Regions from separate parts of the Pseudoxanthomonas sp. SGT-18 genome, predicted to be linked through region 3. Evidence: predicted binding sites of a transcription regulator. Region 3 holds the regulator's gene; each other region holds the start of a gene.
What was found. The regulator FliA, encoded in region 3, starts transcription of late flagellar genes. The targets are predictions, from matches to a motif close to TAAAGTTTNNCNNNCNNNGGCCGATAA.
Positions count from the first base shown of each region.

Region 1: EIM47_RS11555 (GGDEF domain-containing protein) is a predicted target of FliA. The motif match lies at 5,861-5,887, and genes of this name have one in related genera.
Region 2: EIM47_RS02715 (methyl-accepting chemotaxis protein) is a predicted target of FliA. The motif match lies at 3,468-3,494, and genes of this name have one in related genera.
Region 4: EIM47_RS14845 (HD-GYP domain-containing protein) is a predicted target of FliA. The motif match lies at 2,148-2,174, and genes of this name have one in related genera.

Region 1 covers NZ_RRYJ01000008.1:37,825-45,278, forward strand. The annotation lists gene EIM47_RS11515 (polysaccharide deacetylase family protein) at 50-880, shown strand; gene EIM47_RS11520 (hypothetical protein) at 909-1,265, shown strand; gene EIM47_RS11525 (hypothetical protein) at 1,262-1,846, opposite strand; gene EIM47_RS11530 (VOC family protein) at 1,888-2,322, opposite strand; gene EIM47_RS11535 (hypothetical protein) at 2,352-2,558, opposite strand; gene EIM47_RS11540 (hypothetical protein) at 2,573-2,959, opposite strand; gene EIM47_RS11545 (transglutaminase family protein) at 3,051-3,872, opposite strand; gene EIM47_RS11550 (cupin domain-containing protein) at 4,001-4,345, shown strand; gene EIM47_RS11555 (GGDEF domain-containing protein) at 4,350-5,774, opposite strand; gene gnd (phosphogluconate dehydrogenase (NAD(+)-dependent, decarboxylating)) at 5,965-6,864, shown strand; gene EIM47_RS11565 (oxidoreductase) at 6,872-7,454, opposite strand, start outside.
Region 2 covers NZ_RRYJ01000001.1:604,428-611,881, forward strand. The annotation lists gene EIM47_RS02700 (S1/P1 nuclease) at 1-403, opposite strand, end outside; gene EIM47_RS02705 (OmpW family outer membrane protein) at 466-1,089, opposite strand; gene gap (type I glyceraldehyde-3-phosphate dehydrogenase) at 1,272-2,276, shown strand; gene EIM47_RS02715 (methyl-accepting chemotaxis protein) at 2,350-3,426, opposite strand; gene EIM47_RS02720 (DUF2339 domain-containing protein) at 3,582-6,221, shown strand; gene EIM47_RS02725 (DUF3999 domain-containing protein) at 6,218-7,454, shown strand, end outside.
Region 3 covers NZ_RRYJ01000009.1:147,264-154,717, reverse strand. The annotation lists partial or broken gene motD (flagellar motor protein MotD) at 1-396, opposite strand, end outside; gene EIM47_RS12975 (flagellar motor protein) at 410-1,150, opposite strand; gene EIM47_RS12970 (chemotaxis protein CheA) at 1,263-3,170, opposite strand; gene EIM47_RS12965 (protein phosphatase CheZ) at 3,174-3,803, opposite strand; gene cheY (chemotaxis response regulator CheY) at 3,800-4,192, opposite strand; gene EIM47_RS12955 (RNA polymerase sigma factor FliA) at 4,219-4,959, opposite strand; gene EIM47_RS12950 (P-loop NTPase) at 4,956-5,789, opposite strand; gene flhF (flagellar biosynthesis protein FlhF) at 5,827-7,203, opposite strand; gene flhA (flagellar biosynthesis protein FlhA) at 7,375-7,454, opposite strand, start outside.
Region 4 covers NZ_RRYJ01000013.1:24,496-31,949, forward strand. The annotation lists gene EIM47_RS14830 (NAD(P)H-binding protein) at 1-632, opposite strand, end outside; gene EIM47_RS14835 (S-(hydroxymethyl)glutathione dehydrogenase/class III alcohol dehydrogenase) at 636-1,745, opposite strand; gene frmR (formaldehyde-responsive transcriptional repressor FrmR) at 1,805-2,080, opposite strand; gene EIM47_RS14845 (HD-GYP domain-containing protein) at 2,215-3,456, shown strand; gene EIM47_RS14850 (hypothetical protein) at 3,581-4,003, shown strand; gene EIM47_RS14855 (glutamate--cysteine ligase) at 4,037-5,416, opposite strand; gene EIM47_RS14860 (glycoside hydrolase family 13 protein) at 5,665-7,454, shown strand, end outside.

The DNA.
Region 1 (7,454 bases), on a different contig from region 3:
AGACTTCGGCCGAAGGCGCGGGAGGGCCGTCGCCAGACGAGGGGAACGCATGCAAGCAAGCAGGATCTGCCTGGCGCTTTGCCTGGCCGCGCTGGCGCTGCCGGCCATGGCGAAGCAGAAGTTCAGCTGGCCGGAGGGGCGCAAGGCCGCGGTCAGCCTGGCCTACGACGACGCGCTGGATTCGCAGCTGGACAACGCGGTGCCGCAGCTGCAGAAGTACGGGCTCAAGGGCAGCTTCTACATCGTGCCGGCGCGCGAGCCGGTGCGGGCGCGGATGGAGGAGTGGCGCGAGGTGGCGCGCATGGGCCACGAGCTGGGCAACCACAGCATCACCCATCCGTGCTCGGCGCATGGTCCCGGCCGCGAGTGGGTGCCGGCGCACCAGGACCTGGACCGCATGAGCCTGGCGCAGATCAAGGAGCAGGTCGAGGTCGCGGACGTGTTCCTGCAGGCGCTGGACGGCTATGCCGGTCCGCGCACCTACACCGCGCCCTGCGGCGACCGCAAGGTGGCCGACGGCGACTACATCGCCGCCGTGGCCGACCGCTTCCTCGGCATCAAGCTGGTCGGCGGCGACGTGGTCCCGGACATGTTCGCGCTGGACCCGGCGGCGGTGCCGGCCGCGGTGCCCAGCGACGTCACCGGCAAGCAGCTGATCGCGCTGGTGGAGGAAGCCGGGCGCAAGGGCACCATGGTCGGCTTCACCTTCCACGGCGTCGGCGGCGACTACCTGTCGGTGTCCAAGGAGGCGCACGAGGAGCTGCTGGCGTTCCTGGCCGCGAACAGGGACAAGTACTGGACCGCCACCTTCCGCGAGCAGATGCAGTGGGTGCGCCAGCAGCAGGAAGCCGCGCGCGGCGGCCGCAAGGCCGGGCGCTGAGGCAGTGCCGGGAACGGCGTCGGCCGCCGTGGCGGTGATCCTGCTGCTGCGTTCGGTGCTGGCGTTCTGCGCGGCCAGCGCGGTGCTGGTCGCGCTCAACCTGGCCGGCGGCGCGCTGGCGCCGCTGGCCGGGCTGCCGCCCGGCGGCACCCCGCGCCTGGCCTGGGACCTGGCCTGGCTGGCGCTGGCCTGCGTTGCGGCCGGCGTGGCCGCTGCCTGGCTGGCGCCGGCGGCGCCGCGCAGCCATGCGCTGGCCTTCCTCGGCGTACTGCTCGCGGTGCTGGCAGCGGGGCTGTGGCAGTCCGGCGGCTGGCCGGCCTGGTTCATGGCCGGGGTACTGCTGGCGCCGCTGCTTGCCACGGCCGTGGTGCTGGCGCGGCGCTAGGGTCGCGGCGCCGCTTCCGGTGCGCGCGGCTTGCCCGCGCGCCTGGGCTTGGCGCCGCGGGGCGAAGCAGGCCGCGGGCGCGGTGCGGGCTTGGGCGCGCGTGCCCGGGGCGCGGAGGGCTTGCTGGCCTCGGCAGTCGCGGCGCTGGCAACCAGGCCCGGCGGGATCGCGTCCCAGCCCTGGAACAGCGCGCCCCACATCGGGTTGTTGGCCGGGAAGCCGAGCCCGGCCTCGTCCAGCGCCGCGGCGGTATCGCGGCGCCAGTCGCGCATCGCGTCCTGCAGGCCGCGGGCGAACGCGGCCTGCACCGCCACCGCGACCTGGGCCGCGGCCTGCTGGTCGCCGAAGCGCTGTTGCACCTGGCGCCAGAACGCGTCGGCCGGCAGCGCGGCCAGCGCCTGCCAGTCGTGCCTGCCCAGCGCCTGCAGTCCGGCATCGCTTTCCAGCACGCCTTCCTCGACCAGGCGTTGCCAGAAATCCAGCCATTGCCGCGCGGTGTCCTGCAGCAGTGCGGCCAGGCGTGCCTGCAGTTGCAGGTTGGTGCGGTACAGCGCCTGCGGCAATGCGGTTTGCGCTTTCATTGCACTCCTCCCTGATGCGTGTGCGGCGGTGGCCGCGTCGCTCATTCCCGGAACCGGACGCGGACCGAGGCGGCGCTGCGTTCGGCGGGGCCGTGATGCACGGCCTCGATGTTGTTGCCGTCCGGATCAAGCACGAAGGCCGCGTAGTAGCCCGGGTGGTAGGGACGCAGCCCCGGGGCGCCGTTGTCGCGGCCGCCGGCCGCCAGCGCCGCGGCATGGAAGGCGTCGACCGCGCCACGGTCGGCGGCCTGGAAGGCCAGGTGCACGCGCCCGGTCAGCTCGCCGGCGGCGGCCTCGCTGTCGATCGCCGAGACGAACAGCTCGTCGATCCAGAACCAGCCTTCGCCGCTGCCGCCGAGGGGAATGCCGAGCGCCCCGGCCACCGCGGTGTAGAAACGCTGGCTGGCGGGCAGGTCGCGCACCACCCGCTGCAGGTGGTCGACCAGGCGGCCACGGTGAAGCTCCATCGTCTCCATGTCGGGCTCCGGCGGATCGGTGCAGCGGTTCAGCGGCGCGGACGGTCCGGGGACATGCGCTCGTAGTCCTCCGGCACCGCGTGGTTGCGCTCCGGATCGGTGTCGGGCATGTCCGGGCCCTTGTGCCGGCCCTTTTCGTTGGCGTAGCGGTCCGGGGTGTTCGGCTTGTCCTGGTCGGCGGCCGGGCGCTTGTCGCGGGTGCTGTGGGTTTCGGGCGGGGCAGAGGGACGGGTCATCCGGATCTCCTGGGCTACTTGCGCGGGCTGGCCGTGGCGTCGGGCTGCGGCTCGGCGGCCGGGCGCGGCTTGCCATCGTGTTCGTGCGCGCTGCCGGGGGTCAGGTGCTGGTGGCGCGCGGCCTGCAGTTCCTGCGCGGTGACGTAGCCGTCGCCATCGGCATCGTGGGCGGCGAAGTCCTCGGCGGTGCGCTGGCTGCCGGCGGTGAACTCGGCCAGCGACAGGCGGCCGTCGCCATCGACGTCGGTGCCGGGCAGCGCATCGGCCTGCCCCGGGTGGCCGGCGTGCGCCTCCTGCGGCGCCGTGGTGGCGGGCGGGTCGACGTCCTGGTCCTGGGCCAGGGCAGGGCCGCAGCCGAGCACGCCGGCCAGGGCCAGGATGGCGGGCAAACGGGTTTTCATGGCTGTTCCTCGCGGCGTGGGCGGCATGGCCGGACCGCCATCTGCGCACGCCGGGCGTAAAGACGGGGGCGAGGAAACGTGAAGGCCGGCCTCAGGACGCCAGCGCCAGGGCGGCCACGTCGATGCCGGCCGCTGCCGCCGCGGCCGCGGCCTCTTCCAGCGCCCAGACCTCCACGCTTTCCGGCTCGCACAGGCCGAAGGTGCAGCTGGTGGCCACGTCGGCGGCATCGCGGCCACGCGCCACCGGCACCCGTGCCGGGCAGGCGCCGCCGGTGCGCGGATCGAACGCATGCCAGCGGCCGTCGAACCAGGCCTCGATCCAGGCGGGAAAGCGCGGTTCCGGGGTGGTGCCAGGCGGCGGATAGCCGGTGCAGTAGCGCGCCGGCACGCCCACGCCGCGGCACAGGGCGATGGCCACGTGGGCGAAGTCGCGGCACAGGCCCTGGCCGTCCTGCAGGGCGCGCAGCGCGCCGCGGGTGCAGGCGGCGGTCTCCGGGACGTACTCGATCGAGCGCGCCACGTGCGCGCAGATCGCCTGCACCCGCACCCGGTCCGAGGGCAGGTCGCCGAAGCGGGCCTGGGCATGGCGCAGCAACGGGCGTACCTCGCAGTGGCGGCTGGGCTGCAGGAACGGCCCCAGGTCCTCCGGCGCCGGCGCCACCGCCGGGCGGAAGCTGCCGTCGCGCACCAACGCCTCGCCGCGCAGCACCAGCAGCCCGGCCGGCGCCAGCAGCCGGGTGCAGGTATTGCCGAAGCGGTCGCGGTAGCGGTGCAGCGGCACCTGCGGCGAAGTCCATGCCGTCGGCCCGGACAGCAGGCGGTGGGCCTCGCTGTCGGCCACGTCGAGCATCGCCACCATGGGGGTGGACTGGGCGAAGCGGTAGGCGATGCGGAAACCCAGCCGGAATGGCATCGGGGCGGCCCGAGGGGGAAGTGGTGCCATTGGGCCGGGCGCGCGCGCAAGGGCGCGTGAAGCGGCGCGGGTGACGGCCGCTTCACGCCCGCCGCGCCAAGGTCGCCGGATCTTCGCCAGGAGTTCCCATGCGCCACCAGCGACTACGCTTCGGCCGCGGTTTCCGCGTGCTGTTCGAACACCGTCGGGTGCAGGCGGCGCAGATGGTGCTGGCGCCGGGCGCCAGCGAGGGCGGGGAGGGCAATCGCCACCGCGGCGCCGACCAGTGGCTTTACGTGGTTTCCGGCAATGGCGTGGCGATCGTCGCCGGGCGCCGGCAGCGGCTGGCGCCCGGCAGCCTGCTGCTGGTTGAGCGCGGCGAGGAGCACGAGATCCTCAATACCGGCCGCACCCCGTTGCGCACGGTGAACTTCTACGCGCCGCCGGCGTACACCGGCGCCGGCAACGAGCGCCCGGCCGGACGCCCGCGCTGAGCCGTCAGTGCACCGCGACCACGCGGTTGCGGCCGTCCTGCTTGGCCCGGTACATGGCGCGGTCGGCGCGGTTGAGCAGGTGCTCGCGGTCCTCGCCCAGCTGGCGCACGGCCACGCCGGCGCTGAAGCGCACCTCGATGCGCCGGCCCTCGTGCAGCAGCGGGCGCGCCGCCAGGGTGCGCTGCAGGCGCTGCAGCAGCGCGGCGGCCTCCTCGAGGGTGGTGCGCGGCAGCACGACCACGAATTCCTCGCCGCCGTAGCGGGCCAGCAGGTCGTCCTTGCGCAGGCCTTCGCCCAGCACCTGCACCACGTGGCGCAGGGCGGCATCGCCGCCGGCATGGCCGAAGCTGCCGTTGAGCCGGCGGAACTCGTCCAGGTCCAGCACCGCCACCGCCAGCGGCCAACCCTCGCGCTCGGCCCGCGCCAGCAGCTGCGGGTACTGCTCCTCCAGGCCGCGGCGGTTGAGCGCGCCGGTCAGCGGGTCGCGGCTGGCCAGTTCGCCGATGTCGCGCAGCTGCGCTTCCAGCTCGCGCACGCGCGCCTCGGCCGCCTCCACGTCCGCGCGCGCGGCCTGCAACTGCTCGTGCGAGCGCAGCGCCTGTTCCTGCAGGCGGCGGGTGTCGTCGAGCACGTCCTCCAGGCGGTGGCCGAGGTCGGCGATGGTGCGCGCCTCGCGGATCGCCGCCAGGTGCGCCTGCAACCGGTCCTGGTACTCGCCGGCGCGGGCGGCCATGCCGTCCAGGCTCTCGACGAAGGACACCATCATCACCCGCATCGCGTCCTTGGACTGTTCGATGCCCTGGCGCAGCAGGCCCTGCTGGTAGGCCAGCTCGCGCAGGCCCTGGCGGGTGGCTTCCAGGGTCTGCAGGTCCGGGTCCTGGCCCAGCAGGCGGCGCACCGCGGCGACCTGGCCGCGCAACCAGCTGCCGTCGTCCAGCAGTTCGAACAGGTTTTCCAGCAGCAGATCGAACAGTTCCAGCAGCAGGCGCTGCTGTTCGGCGGCCTCGCCGGCGTGCACGCCGACCTGGTGGCACAGCTCGCGCACCCGGGTCGCCAGCGGCGACAGGTCCGCGCCGGGCGACCAGCGCTTGAGGTCGCCGGCCAGGGCCGTCGACTCGTCGGCCAGGGCCGGCAGCGGCCGCAGCAGCGAGGCCAGGGCCACGCCCACCGCCTGCCGCAGCAGGTCCCGCAGCTGCTCGGCCTCGGCCGCGGCCGGCGCATCCAGGGCGGCGGCGAAGTCGCGCAGGTACTTGTCCAGGAACTGACGCAGCACGCGCGCGGCGGTGGCCCAGTCGGCGGCATCGGTAGCCGAGGCCAGGCGCCGGCCGAGGTCGCCCAGCTCGCCCGGCAGCGTGGCCATGCCGCGCGCGAACACGGGCAGCACGTTGCCGGCGTCGGGGACGACGCCGTCGCTGGGGACGGAGCGCACTGCGGACTGGCCGCTGGCGGCTCCGCGGTCTCGGAGGGACATGCGCATGGCTCTCGGGCGCGGAACCTGGCTGGAGGAACGCCTCGTTAGCGGCCGCCGGCGGCCGGGGTTTAGCCCGGGACGGACCTTTCCACGGGCGCTGGCGCCGGTTGTGCGAGGCTTGACGCCCCTACCCACGACAGGAGAACCCATGGATATCGGCATGGTCGGACTTGGCAGGATGGGCGGCAACATGGCCCTGCGCCTGGCCCGTGGTGGCCACCGGGTGGTCGGCTACGACCCCGGCGCCACCGCCCGCGGCGCGGCGCCGGAACTGGAAACCGTCGAATCGCTGCAGGCCCTGGTCGAGGCGCTGCCGGCCCCGCGCGCGGTGTGGCTGATGGTGCCGGCCGGCGCCCCGGTCGACTCCACGCTTGACCGCCTGCTGCCGCTGCTGCAGCCGGGCGACGTGGTGGTCGACGGCGGCAACTCCAACTACCGCGACAGCGAGCGCCGTGCCGCGCGCTGCCGCGACGCCGGCGTGCATTTCCTGGACTGCGGCACCAGCGGCGGCGTGTGGGGCCTGCAGGAAGGCTACAGCCTGATGGTCGGGGGCGAGGCCGAGGCGGTGGCGCTGCTGCGGCCGGTGCTGGAGACCCTGGCGCCGGCGCCGGACCGCGGCTGGGGCCACGTCGGGCCCAGCGGCGCGGGACACTTCACCAAGATGGTCCACAACGGCATCGAGTACGGGATGATGCAGGCCTACGCCGAAGGCTTCGCCATCATGCAGCGCAAGGAATCGATGGCGCTGGACCTGGCCCAGGTCGCCAGGATCTGGCAGCACGGCAGCGTGGTGCGTTCCTGGCTGCTGGACCTGGCGACCGATGCGCTGGAGCGCAACCCGACCCTGGAGGGCATCGCCCCCTACGTGTCCGATTCGGGCGAAGGGCGCTGGACCGTGGCCGAGGCGATCGACCTGGACGTGTCGGCGCCGGTGATCACCCTGTCGCTGCTGGAGCGGCTGCGCTCGCGCGAGAACGATTCCTACGCCGACAAGCTGCTGGCGGCGTTGCGCCAGGGCTTCGGCGGGCACGGCATCCGCCCGGGCTGAGCCGCGCTCAGCCGGAGTATTCGAAGGCCACCTCGCGGCGGCCGGCATCGCTGCGTTGCGCCGCCTCGATCAGCGCCATCGCCAGCAGCGCGCTCTCGGCAGTCACCGGCGGCAGGCCGCCGTGCAGGATGGCGTCGCGCACGCCGGCGTAGTACGCCGGCCAGTTGCCGGGCAGCGCCGGCGCGGCCGCGTCCTCGGCGACCGAGCCGTCGGCGCCCACCCGCAGCAGGCTGCCCGGGCGTGGGTCGCGTCCCCACCCGCCGTGGCTGGGACGCAGGCCGGCGCGCAATGCGTCCTCCTGCGGATCCAGGCCGTGCTTGATCCAGCTGCCGGCGCTGCCGTGCACGGCGAAGCGCAGGCCGTGGCCGGGCACCAGCGAGCCGCCATGCAGCAGCACCCGCAGGCGTGGATAGCGCAGCTGTACGTGGAAGTAGTCCACCGCGGTGGCGCCGTGGCGCTGCATGCCCAGGTCGGCGGTCACCGCCAGCGGCGGGCCGAACAGCTGCAGCGCCTGGTCGGCCAGGTGCGGGCCGAGGTCGTACCACAGTCCGGCGCCGGGGCCGGCGCGGTCGCGCCAGCGGTCCGGCACC
Region 2 (7,454 bases), on a different contig from region 3:
TACGGTCGGCGAGGATGCGCGCCTGCGCCTCGAGCGCCTCGTTCACGCAGTTGCCGTCGGGGCAATGGGCCTGGCGCTCGTAATGGCAGTCGGCCTCGCCGATGTTGACGTAGTGCCAGGCGGCGGTGCGCCGGCCCAGCACCGGATCGGACCCGCGCAGGTTGTCGGCCCAGTTGGCGATTCCGGCCAGGCCGGGTTCGGGCTCGCCGCGCAGCAGGCGCTGGGCTTCGGCGCGCGCGGCCGGCGAGAGCTGTTCCTCGGCCAGGCGCGCCACCAGGCGGTGGCCGAGCGGTCCCCAGGCCTGCGCCGGCAGGGCCACGGACAGCAGCAACAGGAAGCCCGGCAGCCACGCGGAGTGGCGCCGGGCGCGGATCGGACGGGTGGAAGCGGTGCGGGACATCATCGGCCAACTTTAACCGACTGTCCCGCACCACCGCCTTTCCCCGCCAAGGGAAGCGTTGTCGCTCAGAACTTCATGACGTAGGACGCGCCGTACACCAGCGGGTCGATGTTGGCGGTGCCGAGCTTGGCGCCGTCGACCTTGACGTCGGTGTCGATGTCGGCCCAGCGCACGTCGACGCGCACCGAGGCCTTCTCGCTGACCTTGAAGTCCAGGCCGGCGTGCGCGGCCAGGCCGAAGGAATCGTCCAGCTTCAGCTTGGTGCCGGCCAGGGCGCCGGTGGTGTCCTCGCTGAAGAAGGTGGTGTAGTTGATGCCCACGCCCAGCAGCGGCGAGACCTTGCCGGCGCTGTTGAAGTGGTACTGCAGGGTGATGGTCGGCGGCAGGTGCTTGGTCTGGCCGACCTTGCCCACGCCCTTGACCGCGATCTCGTGCTTGAACGGCAGCGCACCCAGGACCTCGACGCCGAGGTTGTCCTTGACGAAGTACTCGAAGGTCACGCTGGGCTTGGCGTCGCTGTCGATGGCCAGCGGCAGGGTACCGTCGGCCAGCTTGCCGTTGTCGGACTTCGGGTCGACCTGGTGCAGGCCCACGCCCAGGGTCCAGTCGCCGGCGGACTGGGCGAAGGCCGGGGCGGCGGCGACGGCGGCAAGGGAAGCGGCAAGCAGCGGGAGAAGCTTGTGTTTCATCGGTAACACTCTGCGTGTTGGGTGTGGCGGGAAGTCTCCGCCCGGTCCCCGGGGCGCGCCTTGATTCCAGTCAAGCCGGGCGCAGGTGGCGCCGGTGCCGGTGCGCTAGAATGGCCATCCGCTGCATTACCCCCTTCATCCACCACGGGCCGCGCCCCGGCGCGGCGTCAGGAGTCATCAGAATGGCGATCAAGGTAGGCATCAATGGCTTCGGCCGCATCGGCCGCAACGTTCTGCGTTCTGCCGTGCAGAACTTCGGCGACGACATCGAGATCGTGGCGATCAACGACCTGCTGGAGCCCGACTACCTGGCCTACATGCTGAAGTACGACTCCGTGCACGGCCGCTTCAAGGGCGAGGTGCAGGTCGAGGGCAACACCCTGGTCGTCAACGGCAGGAAGATCCGCCTGACCCAGGAGCGCGACCCGGCCAACCTGAAGTGGGACGCGGTGGGCGCCGAGGTGGTGATCGAGTCCACCGGCCTGTTCCTGGACAAGGACAGCGCGGGCAAGCACCTGGCCGCCGGCGCGAAGAAGGTGATCATGTCGGCCCCGTCCAAGGACGACACGCCGATGTTCGTCTACGGCGTCAACCACGACACCTACGCCGGCGAGGCGATCATCTCCAACGCCAGCTGCACCACCAACTGCCTGGCGCCCCTGGCCAAGGTGATCCACGACAAGTGGGGCATCAAGCGCGGCCTGATGACCACCGTGCACGCCGCCACCGCCACCCAGAAGACGGTCGACGGCCCGTCCAACAAGGACTGGCGCGGCGGCCGCGGCATCCTCGAGAACATCATCCCGTCCTCCACCGGCGCGGCCAAGGCGGTGGGCAAGGTGATCCCCTCGCTCAACAAGAAGCTCACCGGCATGAGCTTCCGCGTGCCGACCTCGGACGTGTCGGTGGTCGACCTGACCGCCGAGCTGGAGAAGCCGGCGACCTACGAGGAGATCAAGGCCGAGATCAAGGCGCAGAGCGAGGGCGCGCTGAAGGGCATCCTCGGCTACACCGAGGACAAGGTGGTGGCCACCGACTTCCGCGGCGACACCCGCACCTCGATCTTCGACGCCGACGCCGGCATCCAGCTCGACCCGACCTTCGTCAAGCTGGTGGCCTGGTACGACAACGAGTGGGGCTACTCCAACAAGTGCCTGGAGATGGCCCGCGTGGTGGCCGGCAAGTAAGCCGCACCGCAAGCGCTGCAAAGGACGAGCCCCGGCCCTGCCGGGGCTTGTTTTTTGCGCCGGCGGCGGCTGCCTAGAGCGCCTGCAGGATCAGCGAGTGCCAGCCGCTGCGGTAGGTCTCGTAGCCCGGCGAGGCCGCGTGCGCGACGCAGTGCGGGCGGCCCTGGAACTCCACCACCCGTGCCGCGAGCGGCTGGCGCAGCAGTTCGTCGCGCCCGGGGAAGTCGATAACCTCCTGCAGGATGCGCCCGGCCGAGTCGGCCAGCACCCGGCCCTGGCCGTCGACGATGCATGCCCGGCTGCGCGTCCATTCCTGCTGCGACAGCGGAGTACGCTGCACCACCGTCTGCGCCAGCGCGTCCCAGCGGAACACGATGCCGAGCACGCCCAGCAGGCGGCCGTCGACGCGTCCGCCCTCGCGCACGCCGCAGGCGTAGACCAGCACCCGCTCGCCGCCGGCCAGCGCACTGGCATGCACCTCCTGGAAGCCGAATTCCTCGCCGCTGGCGCAGCGCCTGGCGCTTTCGAACCAGGGCGCGTCGCGCACGTCCATGCCGGCGGAGCGGTACTGGCCGGGGCGGCCGTTGGCCAGCACGCACCCGTCCAGGCCGACCAGCACCAGGTCGAAGTACACCGTGTACGAATCCAGGATCTGGCCCATGCGCCGCGAGGCGTGCGCCAGTTCCTCCGCGGTGGCGCCCGGGCGCGCGGCCGCGACCACCGCCGCGTCGGTCGCCCACCAGCGCACGTCGCAGCTGCGCTCGTAGAGGTTGCGGTCGATCAGGTCGATGTTGACCAGGGCCAGCCCGGCCAGGCGCGTATGCCGCACCTCGTCCTCCAGCCGCGCCAGGGTAGCCTGCATGTCGGCGCGGGTGGCCTCGGCGCGGCGGTCGATCTCGCCGGCGGTCTCGGCCACCCGGCGCGAGAGCGTATCCATCTCCTGCGCGATCACCGCGAAGCCGCGCCCGGCCGCGCCCATGCGCGCCGATTCCACGCGCGCGTTCATCGAGATCACCAGGGTGGTGCGGTTGATTTCCTCGATCCGCCGCAGCGATTGCCGCAGCTCGCCCAGCATGCGGCCGGACAGGCCAGCCACGGAACGGATGTGGTCGTCGACGCTGGCCTGGGCAGGCGTGGCTGGCGTGTTCATGCGGGGATGGGGGACGGTTTCATATGAAAGATGACCGGGCTTCATCGGCCCGCCGCGACCGGACTTGAGCCGGGCCGCCGGCAAGCCAGGACGCTCCGGTAGCATGCCCGCAGCGCCTGCCGGGGAGGGGCGGCCCATCCATGACGGGGGATAGCTTGGAAGCGATCATCGTGCTGGTGGTGTTGGCGGTACTGGCGGTGCCGGTGCTGCTGGGCGTGCTGGGCCTTGCAGTGCTCGGCCTGCGCCGGCGGGTGGCGGAACTGGAGCGTGCGCTTGCTGCCCTGCGCCCGCCGGCGCCGACGGGCATGGCGGCCTCGCCACCACCCGCGGAAGCCGCGCATGCACCGGCGGCCGCGGCGGGTTCCGTGGCGGCGGCCGTGCCGTCCACCGCGGCCGGCTTACGCCCGTCCGCGGCACCGCCACCGCTGCCACCGGCCGGAACGGCAGCGGCGCATGCCGGCGGCGACGCGGGCGCGCCGCGCGTCCCCGCGGAGAACGTGCTGCTGCGCGTGGTCAAGCGCTGGTTCACCGTGGGCAACGTGCCGGTGAAGATCGGTGTGCTGGTGGCGCTGGCCGGCGTGGCGGCGCTGCTGAAGTACGCTTCCGACCAGGGCCTGTTGCAGTTGCCGGTGGCGCTGCGCCTGTCCGCCGTGGCCGCGGCGGCGCTGCTCGCACTGGGCTTTGCCTGGCGCCGGCGCGAGGGCAACCGGGTCTTTGCCCTGAGCGTGCAGGGCGGGGCGATCGGCACCCTGCTGCTGGTGGTGTTCGCGTCGTCCAGGCTCTATGGCCTGGTCGACGCCGGCCCGGCGTTCGCCCTGAGCGTGGTCCTGGTCGCGGGCGCGGCCCTGCTGGCGGTGCTGCAGAACGCGCAGGCGCTGGCCGCGTTCGCCCTGCTGGCCGGCTTCCTGGCGCCGGTGTGGTTGTCCACCGGCGGCGGCAACCACGTCGCCCTGTTTTCCTACTACGCGCTGGTCAACGCCGCGGTGGTGGCGATCGCCTGGTTCAGGTCCTGGCGCCTGCTCAACCTGCTTGGCTTCGCGTCCACCTTCGGCATCGGCAGCCTGTGGGGCGCCAGCGCCTACGCCCCGGAGAAGTACGCCAGCACCCAGCCGTTCCTCGCCCTGTTCTTCGCGTTCTACCTGGTGGTGCCGCTGCTGTTCGCGCGGCGCCGGCCGGCGGGACGGCGCGACCTGGTCGACGGTTGCCTGGTGTTCGGCACCCCGCTGGTGGCGTTCTCGCTGCAGGCGGCGCTGCTGGAAGGCCAGCGCATGCCGCTGGCGTTCTGCGCGCTGGGCCTGGCCGTGCTGTACGCGATGCTGGCGCGGGCGCTGTTGCGGCGCTCCGGCTACGAGCTGCTGGCGCAGTCCTGGGCGGTGCTGGCAGTGGGCTTCGCCACCCTGGCGGTGCCGCTGTGCCTGAGCGCGCGCGCCACCGCCAGCGTGTTCGCGCTGGAGGGCGCCGGGCTGGTGTGGCTGGGCCTGCGCCGGCAGCGCTGGCTGCCGCAGGCCAGCGGCGTGGCGCTGCAGCTGTTGGCGGCGTTGGCGTTGCTGCTCGGGCTGGACAATGCGCACGGGGATCTGCGTGCCGTGTCCAATCCGACGGCGATGGGCATGTTCCTGCTGGCGCTGGGCGGCTGGGCCAGCGCCTGGGCGGCACGTGCCCATGGCCGGACCGTGCCGGCGGCACTGTTCTTCCTGTGGGGCACGGCGTGGTGGGCCGGCGACTGCGCGCACGAGATCGCGCGCTTCGCCGCTCCGGCCTTGCGCGCCGACCTGGCCCTGGTGCTGGCCGGCGCGACCGGCTGGCTGGCGGCGGAAGTCCATCGCCGCCGCCCGGCCGCATTGCTGGCCCAGACCCTGCTGGCGGCGGTCGTGCTGGCCGCGCTGGTGCTGTTCTGGCAGTCGGAGCGGCACCAGCATCCGCTGGGCGGGAGCTTCGGTGCGCTGGCGTGGCTGATGTTCGGCCTGCTGGGCCTGCGTGGGCTGGCCTGCCTGCGCCTGGATGCCGGCCGCAGTGCTGGCGCCGCACAGTTGGCCTGGTGGCTGCTGTGGGCCCTGCTGGCGTCGCTGGAGGGGCGCTGGGTCGCGCTCGAGGCCAGCCTCGGCCAGGGCTGGGAGGTCGCGCTGGCGGCCCTGCCATGGCTGGTGCTGATCGCGCTCGCGCAGTGGCGCTGGGACTGGCTGGCGCTGCCGCGCGATGCCGCGGTGGCCGCACCGATGCGCACGCCGGTGTCGTGGTCCGGTTTCGCGGTCGCCGCCGCGATCTGGCTGGCGATGCTCAAGCGCCCGCTGTCCCCGGCGCCGCTGCCCTGGCTGCCACTGCTCAACCCGGGCGAGCTGGTGCAGCTGGCGACCCTGGGCCTGGGTGCGGCCTGGCTGGGCAGCAGGCATGCCGGGGCGCTGCTGCCGCGCTGGCGACCTGCGCTGCTGGCCGGCGGCGGCTTCCTGCTGCTGAGCGCCTCCACCCTGCGCTGCGTGCATTACTGGGGTGGCATCGGCTGGACCCCGGGCCTGCTGTCCAGCGCCCTGGCCCAGACCAGCCTGACCGTGGCCTGGAGCGTGCTGGGCGTGCTCGGCTGGGTGCTCGGTTCGCGCCGCGGCCAGCGCGGCCTGTGGCTGGCCGGCGCGGTGCTGATGGGTGTGGTCCTGGCCAAGCTGGTGCTGGTCGACCGCACCCACCTGGGCAACCTGGCCGGCATCGTGTCTTTCATCGCCTACGGCGTGCTGTGCATGATCGTCGGCTACCTCGCCCCGGCGCCGCCGCGCGCCGGGGACAACGTGGAGACGGACGCATGAGCAAACGATCCTGGTACGCACTGGCGCTGGTTTCCGTGCTGGCCGGAGGCGCACAGGCCAGCGCCCCGGCGCAGGACTATGCGCGGCAGTGGCCGCTGGCCCTGGGCCAGGACAACGCCGGGGCCTACCGGGTACTGCTCGACGAGGCGGTGTACCTGGGGGCGCACGAGCGCGGCCTGCGCGACGTGGAGGTATTCAACGCCCAGGGCCAGGCGGTGGCCGCGGCGGTGCTGTCGCCGGCGCAGCCGTTGGCGCAGGCGCCGCGTACCACGGGGCTGCCCTGGTTCCCGTTGCCGGCGCAGGACGGCGCCGGCAACGACATCCACCTGATCGCCGAGCGCGACGACGAGGGCAACATCCGCCGGGTGCAGGCGGGGTTCCCGGCGCGTACGCCCGCCGGCGGCGCCGGCAGCTGGCTGGTCGATGCCAGCCGCGTGCGCGAGCCGGTGCGCGCGCTGCTGCTGGAGTGGAAGACGCCATCGCAGCCGCTGCAGGCCGGCTACAAGGTCGAGGGCAGCGACGACCTGCGCAGCTGGCGCACGCTCAACGGCAGCACCACCCTGCTGGACCTGGAGCGCGGCGGCGAACGCCTGCGCCAGGGCCGCATCGCCCTGGATGGCCAGGCCCGCTACCTGCGCCTGCTGCCGCTGCGCGCCGGCCCCGGGCCGGAGCTTACCGGGGTCGCGGCCGAGCTGGCGCCGGCGGAGGCGCAGCTGCAGTGGGATTGGCAGGAGCTGCGCGGCGAGCGTCGCAGCGTGGCCGGGCGGGAGGGTTTCGAGTTCCGCCTGCCCGGACGCTTCCCGGTGGAGCGCGCCGACGTGCGCCTGCCGGACAACGCCGCGGTGCAGTGGACCCTGTACAGCCGCGAGGACCCCGACGCTTCCTGGACCTGGCGCGCCGGCCCCTGGGTTGCCTACCAGGTGGGCGACGACCGCGCCGGGGCGCGCTCGGAACCGCGCGCGCTGGCCGCGGCGGTGCGCGACCGGTACTGGCGACTGGTCCCGACGACCCCGGTGGGCGAGGGCATGCCGGTGCTGCGCCTGGGTTACCGGTCCGAGGTACTGGTGTTCCTGGCCCAGGGCCAGCCGCCCTACACCCTGGCCGCCGGCAGTGCCCGCCGCCAGCGCGGCGAGGCGCCAATCAAGCCGCTGCTGGACGCGCTGCGCGCCCAGCGTGGCCCCGACTGGGAGCCGGCCCCGGCCTACCTGGCCGGCGAGGCCCAGGAGCTGGCCG
Region 3 (7,454 bases):
GAGCTGGCGCTGGGCGCGCTGCACGGCGGCGCGGTCGGACACGTCCAGCGGCACGCCGGTGCGCATGTGCGAGGCCAGCGCCGGAAGCAGGGTGGGGTTGGGCGCGGGCGAGGGCGCAGACGGGCCGTGGCGGGCGCCGGACTTGATCGGCGAGGGCCGGTCGTAGTCCGAGCCCTGCAGCTGGAAGTTGCCGACCTGCACCGGGTTGATGGTGCGCGGCGCGCCGCCGAAGGCGGCGGTCAGGGCGTCGGCCAGCACCCGGTACTTGCCCTCGTTGAGGGTGGAGATCGCGTACATCACCACGAAGAACGCCAGCAGCAGCGTCATCAGGTCGGCGTAGGGGATCGCCCAGGCCTCGTGGTTGCCGTGCTCCTCGTGCTTCTTCCTGCGCGCCATCGACGGCTCCGGGTCAGTGCAGGAAGCCGGCGAGCCTGGATTCGATGTTGCGCGGGTTCTCGCCCTGCGCGATCGCGATCAGGCCCTCGATGATCATCTCCCGCTCGCCGGTGCGGCGGCCGATGACCGCCTTGAGCTTGGAGGCGATCGGCAGGAAGAACAGGTTGGCCGAGGCGATGCCGTAGATGGTCGCGGTGAACGCGGCGGCGATGCCGTGGCCGAGCTTGGACGGATCGGCCAGGTTCTTCATCACCGCGATCAGCCCGAACACGGCGCCGACGATGCCCAGGGTCGGGGCGTAGATGCCCATGCCCTCGAACACCTTGGCAGCGGCCAGCTCCTGGTTCTCCTGGCTCTCCAGGTCGATCTCCAGCATGTGCCGGATCTGCTCCGGCTCCACGCCGTCGACCAGCATCTGCAGGCCCTTCTTCAGGAACGGGTCCTCCTGCTCGCCGACCTGCTGCTCCAGGCCCAGCAGGCCCTGGCGGCGGGCGATGTTGCTCCATTCCAGGATCTGCGCCATCAGCGCGGCGCGGTCGGCGGCCGGCGGGCGCAGCACCCAGCCGACGATGCCCAGGGCGCGCTTGAACACCGGCGGCGGGGTGTGCACGAAGATCGCGGCGAAGGTGCCGAGGATCACGATCACGAACGCGGCGGCCGACCACAGCGAACCGAGGCCGGCGCCCTTGAGGATGGCGCCGCCGATCAGCGCGACCAGGGCAAGGAGCAGACCGATGAGGCTGAGGATGTCCATATGTCGGGTTATCGGCGCACGTGGACTGGGACTTGAGCGGGAACGCCCGCCGGCATCGCCGCCGGCGCGCGGCTGCGCGGAACGGCGCACGCGCACGGCGTGCGCCGCGCGCTCACGGACTGCTGGCGCGCAGGCCGTCGACGTCCAGGATCAGCGCCAGGCGGCCGTCGCCGATCAGGGTCGCGCCGGCATAGCCGGGCAGGCCGCGCAGGGCCTTGGGCAGCGGCTTGATCACCACTTCCTCGCGGCCGCGCACCTGGTCGACGATCAGGCCGAAGCGGGCGTCGCCCATCTGCAGCACGACCACGGTCAGGGCGCCGTTGCCGGACAGCGGCTCCAGCCCCAGCCAGCGGCGGAGGTCCACCAGCGGCAGGGTATGGCTCTGGCGGTCCATCACCGGACGGCCGTCGAACCAGCCCAGCGCGGAGGGCTTGGCGTGCAGCACCTCCTGCACCCGCGCCAGCGGCAGGGCGTACACCGCCTCGCCGGCCTGCACCAGCAGGGTGGGCAGGATCGCCAGGGTCAGCGGGACGCGGATCAGGAAGCGGGTGCCGCGGCCGAGCTCGGACTGGATCTGGATCTGCCCGCCCAGCTCGCGGATGCGCGACTGCACCACGTCCATGCCCACGCCGCGGCCGGAGATGTCGGTGACCTGGGTCTTGGTGGAGAAGCCGGGCAGGAACACCAGCTGCAGGCATTCGTCCGCGCCCAGGCGTGCCGCGGCCTCCGGGTCGAGCAGCCCCTTCTCGCGCGCCTTGGCGCGCAGGCGCTCCGGATCGATGCCGGCGCCGTCGTCCTGGACCTCGATGGTGACGTAGTCGCCTTCCTGCTGCGCGGCCAGGCGCAGCCGGCCCACGCGCGGCTTGCCGGAGGCCTCGCGCACTTCCGGCGCCTCCACGCCGTGGTCGATGCCGTTGCGCACCAGGTGCACCAGCGGATCGGCCAGGGCCTCGACCAGGTTGCGGTCCAGCTCGGTGTCGGCGCCGACCATCTCCAGTTCGACTTCCTTGGCCAGCGAGCGGGCGACGTCGCGCGCCACCTTCGGGAAGCGCGAGAACACCTTGCCCACCGGCTGCATGCGCGTGCGCATGACCGCCGACTGCAGGCGCGCGGTGGCCACGTCGAGGCTGGCCACGGCGCGGTCGAGTTCGTCGTCGCGCAGGCGCGCGCGCAGGGTCTTGAGCCGGTTGCGCGCCAGCACCAGCTCTCCGATCAGGTTGACGATCGCGTCCAGGCGGCGGGTGTCCACGCGCACGGTGTGCTCGGCCTCGCCCGCGGCGGCGGCGCGCGGGGGCGGGCTGGCCGGGCGCGGGGCGGCCGGCTGCGGCACGGGGTTGGGAGCGGGCGGCGGCGCAGCGGCCGCCGGTGCCGGGGCCGGCGCGGCGGCCGGCAGCGGCTTGGCCCCGGGCGGCGCCTTGCCGTGCAACTGGTCCAGCAGCGCCTCGAATTCGTCGTCGGTGATGGTGTCCGCAGCCGCGGTGGCCGGCGCGGGCGCGGCTGCGGGCTTGGCGCCGGGCGCGGCCTTGCCGTGCAGCTGGTCGAGCAGGGCCTCGAACTCGTCGTCGCTGATCAGGTCGTCGCCGCCGGCCGGCGCGGGCGCCGCCACGGGCTGCGGCGCGGCCTGCGGCTGCGGCGCGGGCGGCGCGACCAGGGCGAACTGCGCGATCAGCTCCGGCGGCGCGTGCTCCGGCTCGGTGCCGGCGGCGACCGCGTCGAGCATGGCCTGCAACCAGTCCAGCGAGCGCTGGGCGGCGTCGAAGTGCAGCGGGTCCAGTTCGGCGGTGCCGGAGCGGGCGGCGCCCAGGGTTTCCTCGGCGGCGTGGCACAGCTCGACCATCGGCTGGATGCCGAGGAAGCCGGCACCGCCCTTGAGGGTGTGGAAGCCGCGGAACACCGCATTGAGCTGCTCGCTGTCCTGGGGCGCGCGCTCCAGCTCCACCAGCTGCTCGCCGAGCCGGTCCAGGATCTCCTGGGCCTCGACGATGAAGTCCGCGGCGATTTCGGGCGTCACACCGCTCATGGCTTACAGCCCCAGTTCCGACAGCAGGGCGTCGGCGTCGTTCTGGCTGACCGCATGGGTGTCCAGCCCGGCCACCGCGGGGCCCGCCAGCGCGGGCTCGCGCGGCTCGGCGCGCGGCGGCAGGCCCAGTTCGCCGAAGCCTTCGTGGACGCGGCGCACGATCCCGGCGACGCGGCGGATGATCTGCCCGGTCAGGTCCTGGTAGCTCTGGGTCAGGGCGATCTCGGTGAGGTTGCGGCGGATGCGGTCCAGCACCTGGTCCTGGCCGTCGGTCACGCCTTCGGCGCGCAGGCCCTCGACCAGGGCGCGGCATTCGTCGGCCAGGTCCAGGGTGCGGTGGGTGGCCTGCTCGGTCATGCCGATGACGTGGTCCAGGCGCGCGCAGGCGTCGTCCAGTTCGACCCCCTCCACGCCATGGTCGTCGGCGCCGGGGACCTCCGGCAGTTCGCCCAGGGCCTGGCTCAGTTCGCGCGCCAGCCGGCCGAGGCCCTGCACGAGCGGACGGGTGCGGGCGGCGGCCAGGGCGTCGATCTCGGCGCGCAGTGCGCTTTCGTCGCCGCGGTCCAGGGCTTCCAGGGCGTCGTGCAGGCGCTGGACCAGCGCCGCACGCTCGGGGGATGCGGTGGTGCTCATGCCGTCGCCGCCAGCCGTTCGAAGATCTTGTTGAGCTTCTCCTCGAGGGTCTGCGCGGTGAACGGCTTGATGATGTAGCCGTTCACGCCGTTCTGCGCGGCCTCCAGGATCTGCTCGCGCTTGGCCTCGGCGGTGACCATCAGCACCGGCAGGGTCTTGAGCTTGGGGTCGGCGCGGATGCTGCGCAGCAGCTCGATGCCGGTCATGCCCGGCATGTTCCAGTCGGTGATGACGAAGTCGAACGGCTGCGCGCGCAGGGCCGCCAGCGCGGTGTGGCCGTCGTCGGCCTCGGCGGTGTTGCTGTAGCCCAGATCGTTGAGCAGGTTCTTGACGATGCGTCGCATCGTCGAGAAGTCGTCCACGATCAGGATCCGCATGTTCTTGTTCACTTCGTGCTCCGTTTGGCGTTGCGTGCTCAGTCGTCGTCCAGACCGGCATCACGTGATTCGTACTGGGACAGGCGGCCGCGCAGGCGCAGCACGGCCTGGCCGTGGATCTGGCACACCCGGGACTCGCTGACCCCGAGCACCGCGCCGATCTCCTTCAGGTTCAGCTCCTGCTCGTAGTACAGCGACAGCACCAGCTGTTCGCGCTCGGGCAGGTTGGAGATGGCCGCCGCCAGCTCGCGGCCGAAATCGCTGCGCTCCAGCAGCTGCTGCGGGGTGGGGCTGTTGCTGTTGACCTGCACGTCGCCGTGGTCCTCCACGTGCGAGTCCAGGCTCAGCACCTGGCCGCGAGAGGCGTCCTCCAGCAGGCGCAGGTACTCCGGCAGTGGCATGTCCAGCTTGGCCGCCACTTCCTGCGGCGCGGCGGCGCGGCCGGTGGCCTGCTCGATCTCGCGCACCGCGGCGGCGGCGTCGCGGGCGCGGCGGTGCACCGAGCGCGGCACCCAGTCGCCGCGCCGGATCTCGTCGATCATCGCGCCGCGGATGCGGATCGAGGCGTAGGTCTCGAACGAGGCGCCCTGGTCGGGGTCGTAGCTGCGGCTGGCCTCGATCAGGCCGATCATGCCGGCCTGGATCAGGTCGTCGACCTCGACGCTGGCCGGCAGGCGCGCCGCCAGGTGGTGGGCGATGCGCCGCACCAGGTCGGCATGCCGGGTGATGGCGTCGTCGTTGCTGCCGCGCACGGCGCGGTATTCGGCCACGGCATTCATGCGACCGCGCCTTGCCGGATCATCCGGTCGACGAAGAACTCGATGTTGCCGCGCGGGGCGGTCGGCGCCTGCCAGCGCGCCGCGCGGCGGGCGATCTCGGCGATGGCGCGGGCCGAGGGGCTGGCCGGGTAGGCGGTGGCGACGGCCTGCTGGCGCTGCACCGCCATGCGCAGCCAGTCGCACTGCGGCACCGCGCCGAGGAAGTTCAGCGAGACGTCGCCGAGGAAGCGCTCGCATACCCGCGACAGCTTGTCGTACAGGCCGCGGCCCTCGGCCGGGCTGCGCACCATGTTGGCCACCACCTGGACCCGGTCCACGCCGCGCTCGCGGGACAGGACCTTGATCAGGGCGTAGGCGTCGGTGATCGAGGCCGGCTCGTCGCAGACCACCACCACCGCGTCCTGGGCGGCCTGGCAGAAGGTCAGCACGCTGTCGGTGATGCCGGCGGCAGTGTCTACAACCAGAATGTCAAGATCACGCTGCAGGTCATTGAAAACATTGACAAGTCCCACGTGCTGGGCTGGCTGCAGTTCGGCCATGTGCCGGCGCCCGGAGGCGGCCGGCACCACCAGCATGCCGTTGGGGCCTTCCAGGATCACGTCCTCCAGCTCGCAGCGGCCGGCGACCAGGTCGGCCAGGGTGTGCTGCGGGGACAGGCCCAGCAGCACGTCGACGTTGGCCAGGCCCAGGTCGGCGTCCAGCAGCAGGGTGCGCTTGCCCAGCGCCGCCAGCGAGGCGGCCAGGTTGACCGACAGGTTGGTCTTGCCCACGCCACCCTTGCCGCCGGTGATGGCGATGCTGCGGACGGGGGCGAGCGGTGCGTGGTTCATCGTCGGGCGGAAGGGGCTCGGGGTTGCGGGGCGGGACTCAGGCGACGGCATGGTCGGCCTCCGGGATGTTCGGCTTATCGGCAGCCCGGCGCAGATCTTCAAGGCGAAGCACCAGGCTGGCGGCATTGGCCCGGTGCAGGTCCTCCGGGACCCGCTGGCCGTCGGTCACCCAGGTCAGCGGCAGCTGGTGGTCCACGACCACCGACAACGCGCTGCCCAGGCGCCCGGTCTCGTCGACCTTGGTCAGGACCACGCCCTGCGGGCGGGCCGGGCCGAAGCGGCGCACGACCTCGTCCAGGTCGGCGAAGTGGGAGTTGGCCGGCAGCACCAGCAGGGTGCTGACGTTGCGTGCGGCGCGCAGCCAGTTGAGCTGGTTGGCCAGGGCGCGGTCGCGCTGGCCGAGGCCGGCGGTGTCCACCAGCACCAGGCGGTAGTCCTGCAGGCGCTGCAGCAGCTGGATCAGGGCCGCGTCGCTGTCGGCCTCGTGCACCGCGATGCCCAGCTGGCGGCCGTAGCCGTACAGCTGCTCGCGACCGCCGATGCGGGAGGTGTCGGTGGTGACCAGGGCGATGTCGCGCGGGCCGTGCTCGGCCACGAAGCGGGCGGCCAGCTTGGCGATGGTGGTGGTCTTGCCGGCGCCGGTGGGGCCGACCAGGGCGATCACGCCGCCGGCCTCCAGCGGGTCCACCGGGCACACCGGCAGGCGCCGCGAGATCAGGCCCAGCATCAGGCCGCGGCCGCGGTGCATCGGGGTGTCGGCCGGCAGTTCCAGGACGATGTCGCGGGTGATCCCGGCGTCGAAGCCGTAGTCCTCCATCAGCTCCATCGCCGCCAGCCGCACCGGCGAGCCGCGCAGGCGCTCGTCGGTCAGGCGGTGCATCTCGCGCTCGATCATGGCGCGCATCTGCGCCAGTTCCTCGCGCATGGCGCGCAGCTGCTCGTCGTCGGCCGGCGCCACCGGGGCCGGCACCGCGGCCAGGGTCGGGGCCGGACTGGCGGCCGGGGGCGCCGGTTCCGGGGCGGGCGCAGGCGCCGCGGGGGCGGGACCGGCCGGGGCGGCAGGATGCGCCATGACCACCTCCGGCGGCAGCACCGAGACCGCGCGCGCGGTCGGGGTGGCCAGGGCCGCGGCCATGGCGGCGGCGAAGTCGTGCGGGGCAGGGGCAGGGGCAGGGGCAGGGGCAGGGGCGGCGGCCGGCGTCGGGGCCGCGGGTGCGGGCGCCGGTTCACTGGCGCGCTGGGCCTCGATCAGGGCCCGCTGCACCGCGTCCTCGTCGTAGTTGCTGGCCGCGACGATCTCCACCCCTTCCTCGGTGCGGCGGTTGGAGAGGATCACGGCATCCGGTCCGTGCTCGGCGCGGACCATCCGCAGCGCGGTACGCATGTCGGCGGCAACGAAACGCTTGATTTTCATGGTTAGGGGCCGTGATCCGTGATTGGTGATTGGTGATTGGAAGAAGCAGATGCCGGGCCTCCGCGGCCTGTCCGTATCCGTGTTCTTGTTGCCTTGTTCATCCCACTTCCTTCCCAGTCCGCCGCGATCCGCTTTTTCGAATCACGAACCACGAATCCCCAATCACGGCTTTCAGTTGATTGTTCCGACCAGCTTCAGCCGCTTGTCCTCCGGTACCTCGGTGTAGGCCAGCACCGACAGCGACGGCACGC
Region 4 (7,454 bases), on a different contig from region 3:
GCGCGCGGCACTTCAGCGGCCAGCGCGGCAGCGACGTCTTCGGCGGTGATGGCACGCAGCTGCCCCGGCAGCAGCGGACGCAACCAGCGGTCCAGGCGCGCGGCCAGGTGCTCGCCGCGGCGATGCGGCTGGCCCAGGCGGGCGCGGTCGCCCAGCAGCAGCGCCGGCCGCGCGACCACCAGCGCATCCAGCGGCAACGCGGCCAGCGCCTGCTCCAGTTCGCCCTTGGTGCGGTTGTAGAACACCGGCGACCGGGGATTGGCGCCCATCGCGCTGACCAGCCCGATGCGGCGCACGCCGGCCTCCAGCGCCGCGCGCGCCACCGCCAGGCTGGCGTCGAAGTCCACCGCCCGGAACGCCTCGCGCGTGCCGGCCACGGCAATGGTGGTGCCCAGTGCCAGGTAGGCCTCGCCGGCTGCCGGCAACGGCGGCAGGCGCGCGAAGTCGACCACGTGCAGCTGGAGCTTCGGGTGCCGCAATTGCAGCGGGCGGCGGACCAGGGCGTGCACCGCGGCCACCTGCGGATCGGCGCACAGGCGCGCGAGCAGCGCGCGCCCGACCAGGCCGCTGGCACCGGCCACCAGCGCGATCCTCGCGCCGGTGGCCATGGCATTGGCGCCCGCCGGCTGCATCGCTCAATAGTGGATGACGGTGCGGATCGACTTGCCCTCGTGCATCAGGTCGAAGGCCTCGTTGATCCGCTCCAGCGGCAGGGTGTGGGTGATGAAGGGCGCCAGCTCGATCTTGCCGGCCATCGCGTCCTCGACCATGCCCGGCAGCTGGCTGCGGCCCTTCACGCCACCGAAGGCGGTGCCCATCCACTTGCGGCCGGTCACCAGCTGGAACGGACGGGTGCTGATCTCCTTGCCCGCGCCGGCCACGCCGATGATCACGCTCTGGCCCCAGCCGCGGTGCGCGCATTCCAGCGCCGCGCGCATCACCTCGACGTTGCCGATGCACTCGAAGCTGTGGTCCACGCCCCAGCCGGTCATCTCCACGATCACCTGCTGGATGGGCTTGTCGTGGTCCTTCGGGTTGACGCACTCGGTGGCGCCCATCTGCCGCGCCAGTTCGAACTTGGCCGGGTTGGTGTCGATGGCGATGATGCGGCCGGCCTTGGCCTGCCGGGCGCCCTGGATCACCGCCAGGCCGATCGCGCCGAGGCCGAACACGGCCACCGAATCGCCTTCCTGCACCCTGGCGGTGTTGTGCACGGCGCCGATGCCGGTGGTCACGCCGCAGCCCAGCAGGCAGGTGTGTTCCGGGTTGGCCTGCGGGTTGACCTTGGCCAGCGAGACCTCGGCGACCACGGTGTACTCGGAGAAGGTCGAGCAACCCATGTAGTGGTAGATCGGCTGGCCGTTGTAGGAGAAGCGGGTGGTGCCGTCGGGCATCACGCCCTTGCCCTGGGTGGCGCGCACCGCCACGCACAGGTTGGTCTTGCCGCTCTTGCAGAACAGGCACTGCCCGCACTCGGCGGTGTACAGCGGGATGACGTGGTCGCCCGGCTTGACCGAGGTCACGCCCTCGCCCACCTCGACCACGATGCCGGCGCCCTCGTGGCCCAGCACCGCCGGGAACACGCCTTCCGGGTCCTCGCCGGAGAGGGTGAAGGCGTCGGTATGGCACAGCGCGGTATGGGTGATCTTCACCAGCACTTCGCCGGCCCTGGGCGGGGCGACGTCGATCTCGACGATCTGCAGCGGCTGGCCTGCGGCGAAGGCGACGGCGGCACGGGACTTCATGGGGAAACTCCTTTGGGACGGCGACGAACGGATCCGCCGGCGCTCCGGCGGAGGGGGAATCACTTGAGGTAGGAACGCACCAGCGCGGTCATCTCCGCGACCCGCGCCTGGCGCTGCTCGTCCGAGCCGGCGGCGTGGCCGAAGGTCTCGCGGATATGGGCCTCCATCACCTCGGACATCAGCCCGTTGACCGCGCCGCGGATGGCGGCGATCTGCTGCAGCACCGGGGCGCAGTCGGCGCCGGCCTCCAGCGCGCGCTCCAGCGCCTCGGCCTGGCCGCGGATGCGGCGCACGCGGGCCAGCACGCGCCGCTTTTCCTCGGGACTGTGGGGCATGGCCGGCCTCCTCTGATACTGGGGGATAGTATCAGCCAGGCCGCCGGCCGGCGAGCCGCCGCGGTGCTCAAGCCAGGCCACGTCCGGCCGATATGGCCCCCGGCACCCTGTCCCCCCAGAGCCGCCGGTCCACGATGCAGCGCACCATCCCCGTCCACCAGCTCCGCCCGGGCATGTACGTGCAGCGGGTCAACGGCGCCTGGCTCAAGCATCCGTTCTGGCGGACCTCGTTCCTCGCCACCGCGCGCGACATCGAGCGCCTGCAGGGCAGCGGGATCGAGACGGTGGACATCGACCCGGAGCGCAGCCTGCCGGAGGAAGACCCGGCCGAAGCGGCCGCGGAACCCGCCGCGGAACCCACGCCGCCTCCCGGCGCCGCCGGGACGACCGCCGGCGCGGAGGAAGATCCTGGCCCGCGCGGCGCGAGGGTGGCGCCGAAGGTCGACCTCGACGCCGAACTGACCCGGGCGCGCCGCATCTGCCAGGAGGGCCGCGAGGCGGTGGAGGCGATGTTCCAGGAAGTGCGCATGGGGCGCATGGTCGATGCCGCCTCGGTGCTGCCGCTGGCGCAGGAGATCTCCGCCTCGGTCGGCCGCCATCCCGGCGCGCTGATCGGCATCGCCCGGCTCAAGACCGCCGACGACTACACCTACCTGCACTCGGTGGCGGTCGGCGCGCTGATGTCCGCGCTTGCCCGCCAGCTGGGCCTGGACGAACAGGCCTGCCAGGCCGCCACCGTCGGCGGCCTGCTGCACGACCTGGGCAAGGCCTGCGTGCCGCTGGAGATCCTCAACAAGCCCGGGCGCCTGGAGCCGGAGGAGATGGAGGTCATGCGCACCCACCCGGAGCATGGCGCGCGCCTGCTGCGCGAGGGCGGCGAGCACGACGACCGGATCCTGCACATGGTGCTGCACCACCACGAGCGCATGGACGGCACCGGCTACCCGGCCGGCCTGGCGGCCGCGCAGCTGCCGCTGCTGACGCGGATGAGCGCGGTGTGCGACGTGTACGACGCGATCACCTCCAACCGCCCCTACAAGGAAGGCTGGGATCCGGCCGAGGCGCTGCGGCGGATGGCCTCGTGGAAGGGCCACTTCGACCCGGTCGTGCTCAAGGCCTTCATCGCCAGCCTCGGCATCTATCCGGCCGGCAGCCTGGTGCGGCTGTCCAGCGACCGCCTGGCGGTGGTGCTGGACCAGCGGCCGGGCGACCTCACCCGGCCGCTGGTGCGGGTGTTCTATTCGGCGCGGCTGCGCTCGCACCTGCTGCTCGCCGACGTGGACCTGTCGGCGCCCGGCTGCAGCGAGCGCATCACCGGGATCGAATCGCCCCGCGAATGGGGCTTCCGCGACCTGCACAAGCTGTGGGCGCCTTGACCGCCGCGCCCGCGCGCGGGCGTTCGCCAATGCGCAAGAAAGTGTTCCGCCAGGTTGCCTGAGCAACCTTCGCCGGATCGCTATAGTCGTTGCTCCCCCGACCGCCACACTGCATGGAGCAACCGTGAGCGATTCCCCCCGCCCACCATCCGTCCTCCCGTTCCTGTGCGGCGCGGCCGCGGCGCTGGCCTTCGCCGCCGGCAGCAACACGCCGCCCAGCCGCGCCCCCGTGCCGGCCACGCCGCTGCCGGCCCCGGCGCCGGCGCGCGGCCAGGCCGGCCGCTTCGATGGCGCGGACCTGTGCCTGCGCGAAGCCGCCGCCCTGCTCCCGGCCGATACCGCGTTCCCGGAGATCGCCTCCTACTTCGACCAGGACGGCAGCCTGCAGCTGTGCACGGTCGACTACCAGGACCCGGCCGATCCGCAGCGGCGGATCGGGCACCGTTTCGACGTGGCCGGCGGCCGCTTCGGCCAGCCGTATGCCGGCGTGCTTCCGGGCCGGCACGAGCCCGGCCTGGCCCTGCCCGCGCTAGATGCAGGCAGGTAAGCGCGGCGCGGGCCTCCACGGCCCGCCCCGCCTTCAGTAGGCGAATTCGGCGAACACCCGGTCGATGTCGCCCTGCCACGGGCCGTGGAACAGTTCGAGCTTGCGCTCGGCCGGGGTCAGCCCGGACTCGGCGATTTCCATCAGGGTGTCGAGGAAGCGCGATTCGTCGATGCCGTCGGCATTGCGCGCGGCGCGCCGGCGCAGGCCGGCGGCGGAGATCTCCAGCGCCGCCAGCGCCAGCTCGCGCACGGTGGCGCCGCGGAACGGCAGCTTCAGCGCGTGCCTGGGCACGCCGTCGCGCAGGGCGTGGCGCTCCTCGCCGGTGAAGTCCTTGACCAGGTCCCAGGCCGCGTCCAGCGCCGCGTCGTCGTACAGCAGGCCGACCCAGAACGCCGGCAGCGCGCACAGCCGCGCCCACGGGCCGCTGTCGGCGCCGCGCATCTCCAGGTACTTCTTCAGCCGCACCTCGGGGAAGGCGGTGGTCATGTGGTCGGACCAGTCGCGCAGGGTCGGCAGCTTGCCCGGCAGCGCCGGCAGGCGGCCTTGCATGAAGTCGCGGAAGCTCTGCCCGCTGGCGTCGACGTAGGTGCCGTCGCGGTAGCTGAAGTACATCGGCACGTCGAGCAGGTAGTCGACGTAGCGCTCGTAGCCGAAGCCGTCCTCGAACACGAAGTCGAGCATGCCGGTGCGGTCCGGGTCGGTGTCGGTCCAGATGTGCGAGCGGTAGCTGAGAAAGCCGTTGGGCCGGCCCTCGCTGAACGGCGAATCGGCGAACAGCGCGGTGGCCACCGGCTGCAGCGCCAGCGACACCCGGAACTTCTTCACCATGTCCGCCTCGGAGGCGAAGTCCAGGTTGACCTGCACGGTGCAGGTGCGGGTCATCATGTCCAGGCCGAGGCCGCCGACCTTCGGCATGTAGGCGCGCATGATCCGGTAGCGGCCCTTGGGCATCCACGGCATGTCCTCGCGCCGCCACTTCGGCTGGAAGCCCATGCCGAGGAAGCCCAGCTGCAGCTCGTCGGCGACCTGGCGCACCTCGTCCAGGTGGGTGCCCAGCTCGACGCAGGTCTGGTGGATGGTCTCCAGCGGTGCCCCGGACAGCTCCAGCTGCCCGGCCGGCTCCAGGGTCACCGAGGCGCCGTCGCGTACCAGCGCGATCACCCGCTCCGGCTGCCCGTCCACGCTCTCGCGCACCGGCTGCCAGCCGAACCGGGCCAGCCCGGCCAGCAGCGCCTCGATCCCGCGCTCGCCGTCGAACGCCGGCGGCCGCAGGTCGTCCAGGCGGAAGCCGAACTTCTCGTGCTCGGTGCCGATGCGCCACGCCTCGCGCGGCTTCTCGCCGGAGGCCAGCGCGCCGGCCAGCTGGTCGCGACGGGTGATCGGGGTATCGCCTGCGTGGCTGGGGCTGGACATGCGCTGGCTCGGAAGGGGGACGCCATGGGTGCGGCCACGGCCGCAGCGCATTATGCGGGACCGCGGGGCCGGCGGGCATTCCGGCGCTGGAACGCGGGCATTCCGGCGCTGGAACGCGGGCGTGCCACCGGCGCGCGCGACGCGGGCGCCGCCCGGGCGCCATGCATACGAATTCATCGCCGCGCGCATTGCCCCCGCGGCGACCGCGCCGCTAGCCTCGGGCCAACCTGGACGTAGGGGACTGGACGATGGGAACGCACGCCACGAGGCCGGTCGCACTGCTCGCCTGCCTGCTGCTGGCCTGGCTGGCCCCGCTGCACGCGGCCACGCTGTCGCGGGTCGAGCCCGCGAACTGGTGGGTGGGCATGCGCCACGCCGAAGTCGAACTGATGCTGCATGGACGCGACATCGCGGCGCTGCAGGCGCGCATCCGCCACCCGGGCGTGCGCGTGCTCGGGACCGCGGCGCTGGAAAGCCCCAACTACCTGTTCGTGACGGTGGCGATCGACGACGACGCCACCCCGGGCGGGATGGCGATCGAACTGCTCGACGGCGACGCCGTCGTGGCCTCCCATCCCTGGCGCCTGGACGCGCGCGAACCCGCGCCGCCGCGCGGCTTCGACGCGCGCGACGCGATCTACCTCGTCACCCCGGACCGCTTCGCCAACGCCGACCCGTCCAACGACAGCGTGCCCGGGATGCGCGAGGCGGCCGACCGCGCCGATCCCTACGGGCGCCACGGCGGCGACATCGCCGGCCTGCGCCGGCACCTGGACTACATCGCGGGCCTCGGCTTCACCATGCTCTGGCCGACGCCACTGCTGGAGAACGACCAGGACCAGCAGAGCTACCACGGCTACGCGATCACCGACCTGTACCGGATCGACCCGCGCTTCGGCAGCAACGAGGACTTCCGCGCGCTCGCGCGCGAGGCCCGCGAACGCGGCATCGGCCTGGTCATGGACGTGGTGCTCAACCACATCGGCGCCGGGCACTGGTGGATGCGCGACCTGCCCGGCCGGGACTGGATCAACCACGGCGGGCGCTTCGTTCCCACCAACCACCGCCGCACCACCATCCAGGATCCGCACGCCGCGCCGGAGGACCGCGCCGGCTTCACCGACGGCTGGTTCGTCGAGGCCATGCCCGACCTCAACCAGCGCAACCCGCACGTGGCCCGCTACCTGATCCAGAACACGCTGTGGTGGATCGAATACGCGGGCCTTGCCGGCATCCGCGAGGACACCTTCGGCTACGCCGACGCGGATTTCCTCAGCGCCTGGGCCAGGGCGGTGATGGACGAGTACCCGGACTTCGCCATGGTCGGCGAGGAATGGAGCGACAACCCGGCCATCGTCGCCCACTGGCAGCGCGGCAAGGCCAACGCCAGCGGCCACGTGCCGCACATGACCAGCATGATGGACTTCCCGGTGCACACCGCGCTGCGCGAGGCCTTGCTGCGGCCAGACACCTGGGAGAGCGGCTGGATGCCGGTGTACGAGGCGCTGGCCAACGACTTCCTGTACCCGGATCCCGACGCGCTGGTGGTGTTCGCGGAGAACCACGACACCACGCGCCTGCTCGCCCATGTCGACGGCGACCTCGGGCTGTGGAAGCTCGCCATCGCGTTCGTCGCCACCACCCGCGGCATCCCGCAGTTCTACTACGGCTCGGAGGTGCTGCTGCGCGGGCCGAAGGAGCGCCACGACGGGCTGTTGCGCGCGGACATGCCGGGCGGCTGGGACGGCGACCCGGCCAGCGCCTTCACCGGCGAGGGCCTGTCGCCGGAGCAGCGGGAGATCCAGGACTTCGTGCGCCGCCTGTTCAACTGGCGCAAGGGCGCGGCGGCAGTGCACCACGGCCGGCTGGTGCACTACGCGCCGGAGGACGGCGTCTACGTGTACTTCCGCGAGCACGAGGGCCAGCGGGTCATGGTCGCGCTCAACCGCAACGACGCGGCCACGCCCCTGGCGCTTGCCCGCTTTGCCGGCGCGCTCGGCAGCGCGCGGGGCGGGCGCGACGTGCTCACCGGGCAACG